3 regions of the Paenibacillus sp. FSL H7-0350 genome follow, and region 2 is predicted to be linked to each of the others. Evidence: riboswitches for the same ligand, from Rfam matches in the RefSeq annotation. Region 2 holds a riboswitch; each other region holds the start of a gene.

Region 1 (3,274 bases), 3.4 Mb from region 2:
ATTCACGGCGAACTTGCTCTGCCAGCCTTGCGGCTTCGTTCTGTACCATTGGACCATCATTCCTAGCTGCGACAGCGTGAACGGAATGAATACCCCTACTGCATATAATGGAATGAGTCCTTCCGTATTCCCGTGAAATGCAGCTACGAGCACTGCCGACATGACGCCGAGGAAAATAATGCCGTTGGAGAAGCCAAGCCGGTCGCCGCGCACCATGAAGGCATGGGGCAGATATTTGTCTTTGGCGAACATGAACGCCAGCAGCGGGAAGGCCGAGTAAGCCGTATTGGCTGCCAGGAACAGGATAACCGCCGTAATCCCCTGAATGAAGAAGTACAGCCCGCCACGGCCGAAGGTAGACTCGGTAATCTGTGAGACCACGGTGGCCTTCTCATCGGGCATGATGCCGTACCAGTAAGCCAGCAGCGTAATGCCTGTGAACATAGCTCCGAGAATGAGGCCCATGAGCATCAGCGTTTTGGCTGCATTTTTCTCCGCCGGCGCTTTGAAGTTAGGAATGGCATTGGAGACCGCCTCTACCCCGGTTAGGGCCGAACAACCGGAGCTGAATGCCTTCAGCAGCAGGAACATACTGACATTGGAGACTGCCGTACCAATCTCAGGAACGTGTGCATGAGCCCCGCCGGTTGCATATTTGAAGATCCCTGCGATAATCAGCACGAAGATGGAGACGACGAACAGATAGACCGGGATGGCGATGAACGAAGCCGATTCGGTCACCCCGCGCAGATTAACAATCGTTAAGAGTACGATAACAGATACCGCTATGAGGACACTATGATTATGCAGATTTGGAAAAGCTGAAGTGATCGCGTCCGTCCCCGCCGAGGCGCTTACCGCCACCGTCAGAATGTAATCCACCAGCAGCGAGCCGCCAGCCAGAAGCCCAGTATGCACTCCAAGATTGGTTTTGGCTACAATATAAGCTCCTCCGCCCTGCGGATAAGCGAATATCGTCTGCCGATAGGACAGAATCAGAATAGCCAGCAAGCCCAGTACGGCTAATGCAATTGGCAAGGAGTACCAGATGGCGGTGAACCCGGCGGCCACCAGTACGATTAGAATTTGTTCTGTTCCGTAGGCTACAGACGAGAGCGCATCAGAAGACAGGACAGCCAGTGCTTTCACCTTGGATAACTTTTCATGATCGAGTTCGTTCGACTTCATCGGACGCCCGATCAATAGTCGTTTTACCTTGCTTACCATTGTAGTAACAGTTCCTCTCTTGGTTAAGTTGAAAATGGGGTTTCCCTGCGCTGTTTTCATAAGTGGATTTCATAAATGCAGGCACCAAAATAAGCATACGGAAATGATCCGCATGCCTAATGTGCATGGTCATTATCCCACTAGTGGCTTACGAGGTTAGCTGGCGGATTCGGACTGTGGTAGCCCTACGGTTACAGCCCTTGCGGCCTGCTCCGATTCACCCCTTTTGGCCTTGGCCAAAGTGTGGTTCCCCCGTTTTTCCTTCCGGAAAATTCAGCGCATATTCAACTTCTCACAAGGACTAATATTAAGCTACAATACGTCTTCCGTAAAGCGTGGAAACAAATGAAAAAAGAATGAAAAGCACTCAAAACAACCAAATTCATCATCCGGTATGTCTTGATCTTTCATTCTCTTTCATTATCCCTTTATGGCGTGATTTTACAGGGTTTTTGTATATTATTTTTCGCTAAAATTAAGGGGATTCTCTTCTCTTCCTTCTGCCCGTCAGCTTCTTACTCTGCAGTCTCCTCTTTCCGTCCTGTCCAGAGCAGAATGGAGATTAAGACAAAGGCTATAAGTGCAAGCAGAGGGATCGTAACAAATCCGAACCAATTCAGATAATCCTTGTTGCACGGTACGCCGATGGTGCAGGGAAGCACCTTGCTGAGCGCCGGAATTTTCTGCTCTGCATAATGATAAATAGAGATACAGCCGCCGATCAGACTAAGGGGAAGCACATAAGGAATGATCCGCTTGTCCGCCCGGTAGGTGGCGATCCCCAGCAAGAACAGCTGCGGGTACATGAAGATCCGCTGGAACCAGCACAGCTTGCACGGCTCGTAATGCAGGACCTCACTGAGATACAGGCTTCCCGCTACAGCCACCACACAGACGAACCAGGCCAAGTAGAGACAATTACGCCGGCAGAAGGTAGAGAAGGCTGTCATTGGGCAGCTCCCGCTGCTGCTGTAGCTGCTTGAATCTGAGCGTCAATCTCCTCCATATTGAAAGGCTCCTTCACCTTGATGCCGTTCACGAACAAGGAAGGTGTATTCGTTACGCCCGCATCCGTGCCAAGCTGAATATCCCGGTCCAGCTCCTTCGCATAGGTGCGGTCGTCAATATCCTTGCGCAGCAGGTCATAATCGACCGGCAGCCCCAGCTGCTTGGCGAGACTCACCATGAAGTCAGGCGTAGCCCACTCCTTATCTTCATTCCCCTGGTTGGCATAGATCGCATCGAAGTATTTCCAGAACGCTTCCTGGTTCTGATGATACACCGATAGCGCTGCCAGGGAGGCCGTTCTGGAATCCTTGCCGATGAAGGCCAGATTCACGAAATAGAAGGCTGCTTTATTCTGATCTACATAACCCTGAACGATCTGCGGTTTGATCACACCGGTGAACTGGGCGCAAGCCGGACATTTGAAATCGCCGAATTCCACAATTTTAACCGGAGCATCCTCCTTGCCAAGCCGCATCATTTCGCTGTAATTGAAGGCAACCGGCTTACTGTCTGTACCGGCAGGAGAAGAGTCCTTCGAAGCAAGTATGAATAAGCCTACAAAAATAATAACGACGATAGCCACCGTACTCACGATCAGAATTCTCGTTTTCTGCTTCTGCTGTTCCTGCTCTGCCCTGCGCTTCTCCTGCTTGCTCATTTGGGGAGCCATGACATTGTTCTTTTTTGTTTTGCTCAAAGAGAGTTCCTTTCCGTCCTCAGGACTGTCGTGATAAAAGAATAGTTACTTTCAAATTATATAATGTTAACTCTCTTGTTGGCAATCGCTGCTTATACGGCTTCGTTCTCCTCTGCTGACTCCCCGCCCCCTGTATCCTTGCCGAAGAATACCTCCGGGGAATGCTCCTGCGACTGCAGCTTAATTCTGAAGAAGAATTGTGTACCGCCTCCCTCTGCCGGTTCTGCCCAGATCTCTCCTTGCATCAGGTCTACAAGCTTCTTGCAGATCGCAAGGCCCAGACCCGTTCCGGGGTATTTGCGGGTATGCGACGCGTCCACCTGCGAGAAGGACTGGAAGAGC
Region 2 (3,274 bases):
CACTGCGAAGCTGCGGGTCTCCGAACTCCACGCCCAGCGCCTGCATCTGCTCCCAGGACATCCAGCCGTAAATATTATACGGAGGCTTGTAGCTCCACTCACAGATCTCAGCGGCATGCTGCGGTTCCATAGGCACCACATAAAAGGTTAACGGGGAGCTAATCATTACGGGAGGCCTCCTTCCAGCCGAAACTGCTTTTAAAGGACGGAAAAGCCGTTTCCACTTGTTCTTCTATTAATTATATACAAAAACAGCCAGTTTCGACGCAAATTCCTTGCGGAAATGCAGAAACTTGACAAACGCCAATAATTATTTTCTGAAAGTACAGAATCGGTGTTTTACAAATATAGAGACGGGTAAGTAATTTTATAGACAAAAAAAAGCCCTTCTCCAAGATTTCGGCAAAAATCTTGGAAAAGAGCGTAGGTTACAAAGAATTATTGTACATCATCGTTGTCTTGGGAATCCGAAGCTACAGTCTTGTAGGCATCTGTACTCATGATTCGTTTGGCGCCAACGTAGCGGTTGACGTAATAGCTGTCACTCAGCGAACTGATGGTTACACCGCGTGAGGAAGAGGCATGGGCGAATTCGCCGTCACCAACATAGATACCTACATGGGATATGCCCTTACCGCTTGTATTGAAGAATACAAGATCGCCTGGTCTCATCTCGTCAAGGGACACGTCAGTACCCATCTGGTACTGAGAGCCGGATTGATGGGGCAGGTTAATGCCGATCTTATCAAAAACATACATTGTAAATCCGGAGCAATCAAACCCGTTAGTTGATGTACCGCCGGATACGTATTTGGTTCCGATGGCTTTGTCGATCACTTTATCCATTTTGGAATCCGCGAAAGCGCTTCCTGCTCCGATTGTGAAGATAATGGACAAGCTTAGTACTGCGGCTGCTAGCTTCTTCTTCAAAAGTAAATACCCCTTCCAATGCCTACGAGGTTAGCTTAAGGGTTCGGTTGAAGGTCCCCTATGACCCCTCTTAGAATAGGAGGTCAATTCACCCAAAGTGGTTCCCCCGTTTCCCTAATTCATTAGGGAACTCGGCACGACTGTTGATTAGGATTAGCGGTTCATTCAATACATGACAAAACCTTTGTTAAAAGCGATTCAATAATTACAAAAATGTTACTAAAAGCTCACTGCGATAATTGTAACAAAGACTAAGGCGCTTGGCAATCACTTATAACATATTAATCCATCTTTTTTGCTGTTTTTTAGAGTTATAGCCCTTTCGAAAGACTCATATCTATGCGCCGGGGTTGTTTTATATGATTTTTTCTTTGTTTTTGCAATAAAATGCTGTTTCAAGGCTGTGGATTCGGGTAAAAGGTAGAATAAGGAAAAGGAAAAACCCGGAAATGATTACGGCAATAATCATCCCGGGCTCGTATAAGTTACATTTAGTTGTTAGAGGATGAAATATTCGGGGTATGCTTCAAAAGTTCAATCGTAAGCGACAGCTTGGTAGGCTGTTGTGCTCATTACTCTTTTGGCGCCAACGTAGCGGTTGGCCCAGTAAGACTGGCTCATCGAACTGATGGTTACACCACGTGAACTGGAGGACTGTGCGAACTTCCCGTTTCCAACATAAATACCGACATGGGAAACTCCGTTACCCAGAGTATTGAAGAACACGAGATCTCCGGAGCGTAGATTGCTCTTGGATATTGTTGTTCCAACTTTGTACTGTGCTTTGGATGTACGGGGCAAGGTAAGCCCGACATTCTTGAACACATACTTGGTAAATCCGGAACAGTCGAAGCCGCTGGTGGTTGTGCCCCCGGTTTTATACGACGTTCCAATGGTTTTTGAAATCACAGTATCCATTTTGGAATCTGCGAAGGCACTGCCCGCTCCGAGTGTGAATACCATCACAAGACCCAGCGCCGCTGCGGTGCATTTTTTCTTGAAATTCTGTCTAATCAAAAGATGTACTCCTTCCAGGGCCTGCGAGGTTAGCTTAAGGATTCGGTAGAAGGTTCCCCTATGACCCCTCTAAAGCGAGATCAATTCACCCAAAATATGGTTCCCCCACTTCCCGGTGCAGGGAATTCGGCGTTTTATGCACCAGAACAGTGACTTATCGACATTGATTAAATTGCAATAGATACGGAAGATTCTGTTTGAAAGATTACAACTTTGTTACTAGTGGTACAGGCATCATTGTATCAGACGATTTACCCTTTTGCAAATGCTTTTGTCCTTCTCTTCAAGCAAAAAAGAGTCCTGCTCCCTGATGAGGGGCTGTGACTCTTTTTAGTATGCCGCTGTAGCAGCTTATTATTGTGGAAATGATTTACTGGACCAGAGGTGGTACTGGGCAGCGATTCCCCACATATTGAACAGCGTGGAGGGCAGCGGAGCTGCCTGGCGGAGCATAAGTGCCGGCAATCCGGGATAGAACAGAGCAGAGGCGCTACAGAGCAGAATTACGGCCAGGCTTCCCGCCCCCAGAATGACGGAAATACCGATCGAAGGCATCAACACCTTCAGGCAGATTAGCAGCGAGGAGAACATGCCGGTACCTGCGGTATAGCCGAATTGCATATAGAGCAGAAGCTTGCGGACAAGGAATAGATAGAGCAGCCAGCCCAGCACACAGGGCACAAGCTTGAGCAGGAGCTGAACATCGAGAACGCCGCTGAGCAGATGACGGTACATGCGTGGAAGCAGCCAATAGAGCGGCAGGAGGGTTAGTGCCCATTCGGCCAGGCTGAACGCCAGCACCGGCAGCCCATATTTTCTCATTCCCGGGAAAAAGAACAGTCCCCGCGCTCCGTCGCGCTCCTGATGAAGCTCGTGCAGCAGCCCTGCACGGATAAAGGGAGTCAGCAGCAGCCTTAGCACTGTCAGCGCCAGCAGCATCCACAGCCAGTGCTGGACGGCGGGGTCGGTGCGCAGCGCAGTCTGCCCCTCGATATAATACAGCAGCCTGCCTATTCCGCTGCCGCCGGCATTCGCATCCGGGTAGCGTAGCAGGACGGGGACAACCGCACTTTTAATGAATTTGTACAGGAAATAACCCCAGAACAGCCGGTAGATAAATAGCAGAATCAATATATAGAACTGTTCTTTCATGCTGATCCAACCGCGGGCAATTGAACTTTTCACCATTCCTTCACCTCACCAGACAAGAGTTCCGAGCAGGGTTTCAAGCAGAGTAGATGCGCTAAGCGTCCAGCGGGAGAGTGTGCGCGGCTCAAGCTCCGCCATTTTGAAATTATTAAGATGCCTGCTCTCCAGCAGAATGGAA
Region 3 (3,274 bases), 3.5 Mb from region 2:
GCACGATTTTTGTGTGAAAAGACAGAGCCTTCCAGCTTCTCTTGCGGTATAGATCCAGAATCACAATAAATCCAATTCCACCAATGATAAATAAAAATGAAATGACAATATTGACTAACGGATCACCGACATACCGGCTCAGACTATCCGACCATAATGAAAAACCTGCGTTATTAAAGGCCGAGATGGAATGGAAAATTCCATAATATAAGGCTTTGGCAACACCCAGGTCATTTGCCCACCGGACGGTCAACAACAATGCCCCAAGAGTTTCGAAGATAAATGAGATCAGCACAATGCTTAGTGATAACCGGACGACCCCTTGTGTTTCAATGGAGTTCGAAGATTGTTGGATGAGTAAACGCTCCTTCAGCCCAATCTTCTTCCCCAGAATTACGGCAATTAGAACACTGAACGTCATGAATCCTAATCCTCCGATTTGAATGAGGAGCAGGATAATGATTTGTCCAAAGTTGGAGAAGTCGGTTCCTGTATCCAGCACCACCAGTCCAGTGACACACACAGCTGAAGTTGAGGTAAACAATGCATTTAGCCATCCCACACTAGTTCCGGTGGATGAAGATACCGGTAAGGACAACATAATTGTCCCCAGAATGATGGTTACAGCAAAACCTAAAAGAATAATTCTTGATGAGGTTAGACTGAGTTTTCGAGTAAACCAAAGGCACCTTTTTTTAAACATATCACTGGCTCCTGTAATGATTCTTTTCGTAAATAAACAGCGCTGCGTCACCTTCAAGGCTGTGTGTCCAGTGAGAGCATCAGCCAGGTAGCTCTTGTTGAAAACACTGTTGGTCCTTTAGATAATCGAGCAAAAGCCGGTTAAATAATTGCGGTTGACATAGGTGACTAGGATACATGGCATTCTCGATGATCGCTAAATGAGCTTTGGGATACTTAGCCGCTGTTTTTTTAACTTGCTCTAACACCCGCTCATTGTGATTACCTGACACGATCAGCACCGGAATTTGCAGCCGCAGCGCAAACCCGTAACCGTCCGAATACTTCAACGCCATGCGTTGCTTAATCCATTCTGTCGTCCGTTTATGCATAAGCTCTTTTCTCAAGATATGGTAAGCCAAGAGCCACCGGTGATAGGTGATACGTAAAGGCTTGATAAACATTTCAGCAGGGAGATAATGAGAAATCCAGGCACAGAACTGCAACGCTTCTTTCAACTTACTTCCACTAGCAGAGTAATCACCTTGAAAATAACTATCCACCCAAATCATGGTAATCACCCGCTCAGGGAACAGATAGGCGAACTTCTGGGCAAGTATAGCTCCAGTGGAGCAGGCTACAATTACAATCTTTTCTACATCCAGTTTATCTAATAATGCCTTTAGATCCTCAACTTGAGTGTCTAAGATCCGGCCAATCTCAACATTCATCTTCCCCGACAGCCCGTTTCCTCTTAGATCATAGACAATTACTTTCGCGCGCTTACTGAAATATTCCGCCTGTGGTTCAAAAAGATGGTGGGAGGTCGAATAATCATGGATAAAAACGATGGGCAGACCGCTACCCGATATCTCATAATACAAGGTTGTTCCGTTGACATCAACAATAGGCACTGCAGGATTCCCCTCTCATGAACGCTTACGGGGTTAGCTGACGGATTCGGACCTGAGTAGCCCTACTCGATATTCTCGAGATTCACCCCGGAACTTTTGGTTCCCCCGTTTCCTTTACAGGAATTCAGCGGCAAATATCATTTCTCAGATTGCTCCTTACTTCTTTCCGTATGGGTAAGCAGATCGTCTTGTATGCTGTTTTTCCACAAGGGAACGCCCGAACGGTAGGCCGCCCGGCCATTTAGATGGCCTGCGACCGGTGAAGTGATGAATACAAAAAGAATCGCCAGCAGCAGCTTGACACTGATCTCTCCATCTTTGAACCAAAAGTAAAGGAAGCCGCCGCCCAATAAACATAACACCCCGAACGTTGCACTTTTGGTGGCCGCATGTGAACGCAGATAGACATCGGGCAGCCGGATCAGACCAAAGGCACTAATGCCGCAAAAAATGGCGCCCAGCACTACTAGAATCGAGCTAAACAACTCACCTGTCATGCAGTTCCCCTCCTTCTTCCACAACAACCCCACGTTCGATATACCTTGCGAGTGCAGTGGTTCCAATAAACGTCAGAATACCGATAACCAGAATTACCTCAAGAAAATTGCGGGTATCCAGCAGCATACTAATGACAGTAATCATAGCCAGTACATGAATGCCTATCGTATCTAGGGCCGCCACCCTATCCGAACGGGTAGGTCCTTTCAGAAGCCGGTACAGGCACGCGAGTATGGCCATTCCCAGAATGGTCAATGCGGTAGTTAATAGTACGGAGACCATCAGCGGGTCACCTCCATGATCACTTGTTCGAAATTCCCCCGGATCTGCTTCACCATTTCCTCAGCATCTTTGATGTCAATAGCATGAATATATAAGGTCTTCCCATCCCTTGACACGTCGAGAGTTAGCGTGCCAGGAGTCAGACATATCAGACAAGACAACAGTGTAACTTCCCAGGCTGAGGTTAAGGCTGTCTCATAGGCGAATATTCCAGGGCGGATCGCCAGCTTCGGACGAAGAATATGATAAATCACCACAAAGTTCGAGATGGTCAATTCGCGGATAAAGATCAGCAGCAGCTTCAATATGGACCATAGACGTTTTAAATAAAATGGCCGGGCCTGGGGCTTGGATCTTCTGAATAACAGCAGCATCCCTATGCCGAGCAGAAACCCGATAAGAAAAGTGGCGCCGGAGCTGCTATTATTGATTGCCATCCACAATAAAGCAACTAACAGATTAAACAAGAATTGTAGAGTCATTATATCTACTCCTTCAGTATGGCTTGAATGTATTCCGCAGGTGAAGCCAGAACCTCTCCGGCCTGTGCTACATAGGCATATAGAGCATCTGCTCCAATACCCATTGCAATGACAAGCACAAGCAGTGCAGCGGCGACAGCAGAAGCTCTCTTCAGGTTCACAGCAGGCAGTTCTCTCTCAGGTTCATTTCCCCAGAAGGCCAGCCTGAACATCTTGATTAAGGAATACAGCACCATAAAGCTTGAGCCGAGACCGATAAGAGACAGTGTCAGCATACCGGCATCCAAAGCTCCGCGGATGATCAGCAGCTTTCCGGCAAAACCGCTCAGCGGCGGAATCCCCACCAGAGCAAGGGTCAATATAAAGAACATCCAGCCCAGGAGCGGGTATTTCTTAATCATGCCTCCCATTCCACTC

The links. A riboswitch is a leader RNA that binds a small molecule or an ion and turns the genes downstream of it on or off. The one in region 2 is predicted to bind cyclic di-AMP.
Region 1: linked by a shared signal. The riboswitch ahead of NYE24_RS05015 (APC family permease) and the one ahead of NYE24_RS20660 (C40 family peptidase) in region 2 are both predicted to bind cyclic di-AMP.
Region 3: linked by a shared signal. The riboswitch ahead of NYE24_RS04390 (alpha/beta hydrolase) and the one ahead of NYE24_RS20660 (C40 family peptidase) in region 2 are both predicted to bind cyclic di-AMP.

The regions. Positions count from the first base shown of each region.
Region 1 covers NZ_CP151972.1:1,080,928-1,084,201, forward strand. The annotation lists gene NYE24_RS05015 (APC family permease) at 1-1,227, opposite strand, end outside; cyclic di-AMP (ydaO/yuaA leader) riboswitch at 1,357-1,516, opposite strand; gene NYE24_RS05020 (disulfide oxidoreductase) at 1,743-2,177, opposite strand; gene NYE24_RS05025 (DsbA family protein) at 2,174-2,932, opposite strand; gene NYE24_RS05030 (ATP-binding protein) at 3,025-3,274, opposite strand, start outside.
Region 2 covers NZ_CP151972.1:4,496,897-4,500,170, forward strand. The annotation lists gene NYE24_RS20650 (GNAT family protein) at 1-166, opposite strand, end outside; gene NYE24_RS20655 (C40 family peptidase) at 439-930, opposite strand; cyclic di-AMP (ydaO/yuaA leader) riboswitch at 935-1,077, opposite strand; gene NYE24_RS20660 (C40 family peptidase) at 1,465-1,893, opposite strand; cyclic di-AMP (ydaO/yuaA leader) riboswitch at 1,951-2,089, opposite strand; gene NYE24_RS20665 (hypothetical protein) at 2,302-3,135, opposite strand; gene NYE24_RS20670 (M1 family metallopeptidase) at 3,145-3,274, opposite strand, start outside.
Region 3 covers NZ_CP151972.1:949,852-953,125, reverse strand. The annotation lists gene NYE24_RS04395 (TrkH family potassium uptake protein) at 1-703, opposite strand, end outside; gene NYE24_RS04390 (alpha/beta hydrolase) at 783-1,595, opposite strand; cyclic di-AMP (ydaO/yuaA leader) riboswitch at 1,603-1,735, opposite strand; gene mnhG (monovalent cation/H(+) antiporter subunit G) at 1,733-2,092, opposite strand; gene NYE24_RS04380 (Na(+)/H(+) antiporter subunit F1) at 2,082-2,375, opposite strand; gene NYE24_RS04375 (Na+/H+ antiporter subunit E) at 2,375-2,857, opposite strand; gene NYE24_RS04370 (Na+/H+ antiporter subunit D) at 2,863-3,274, opposite strand, start outside.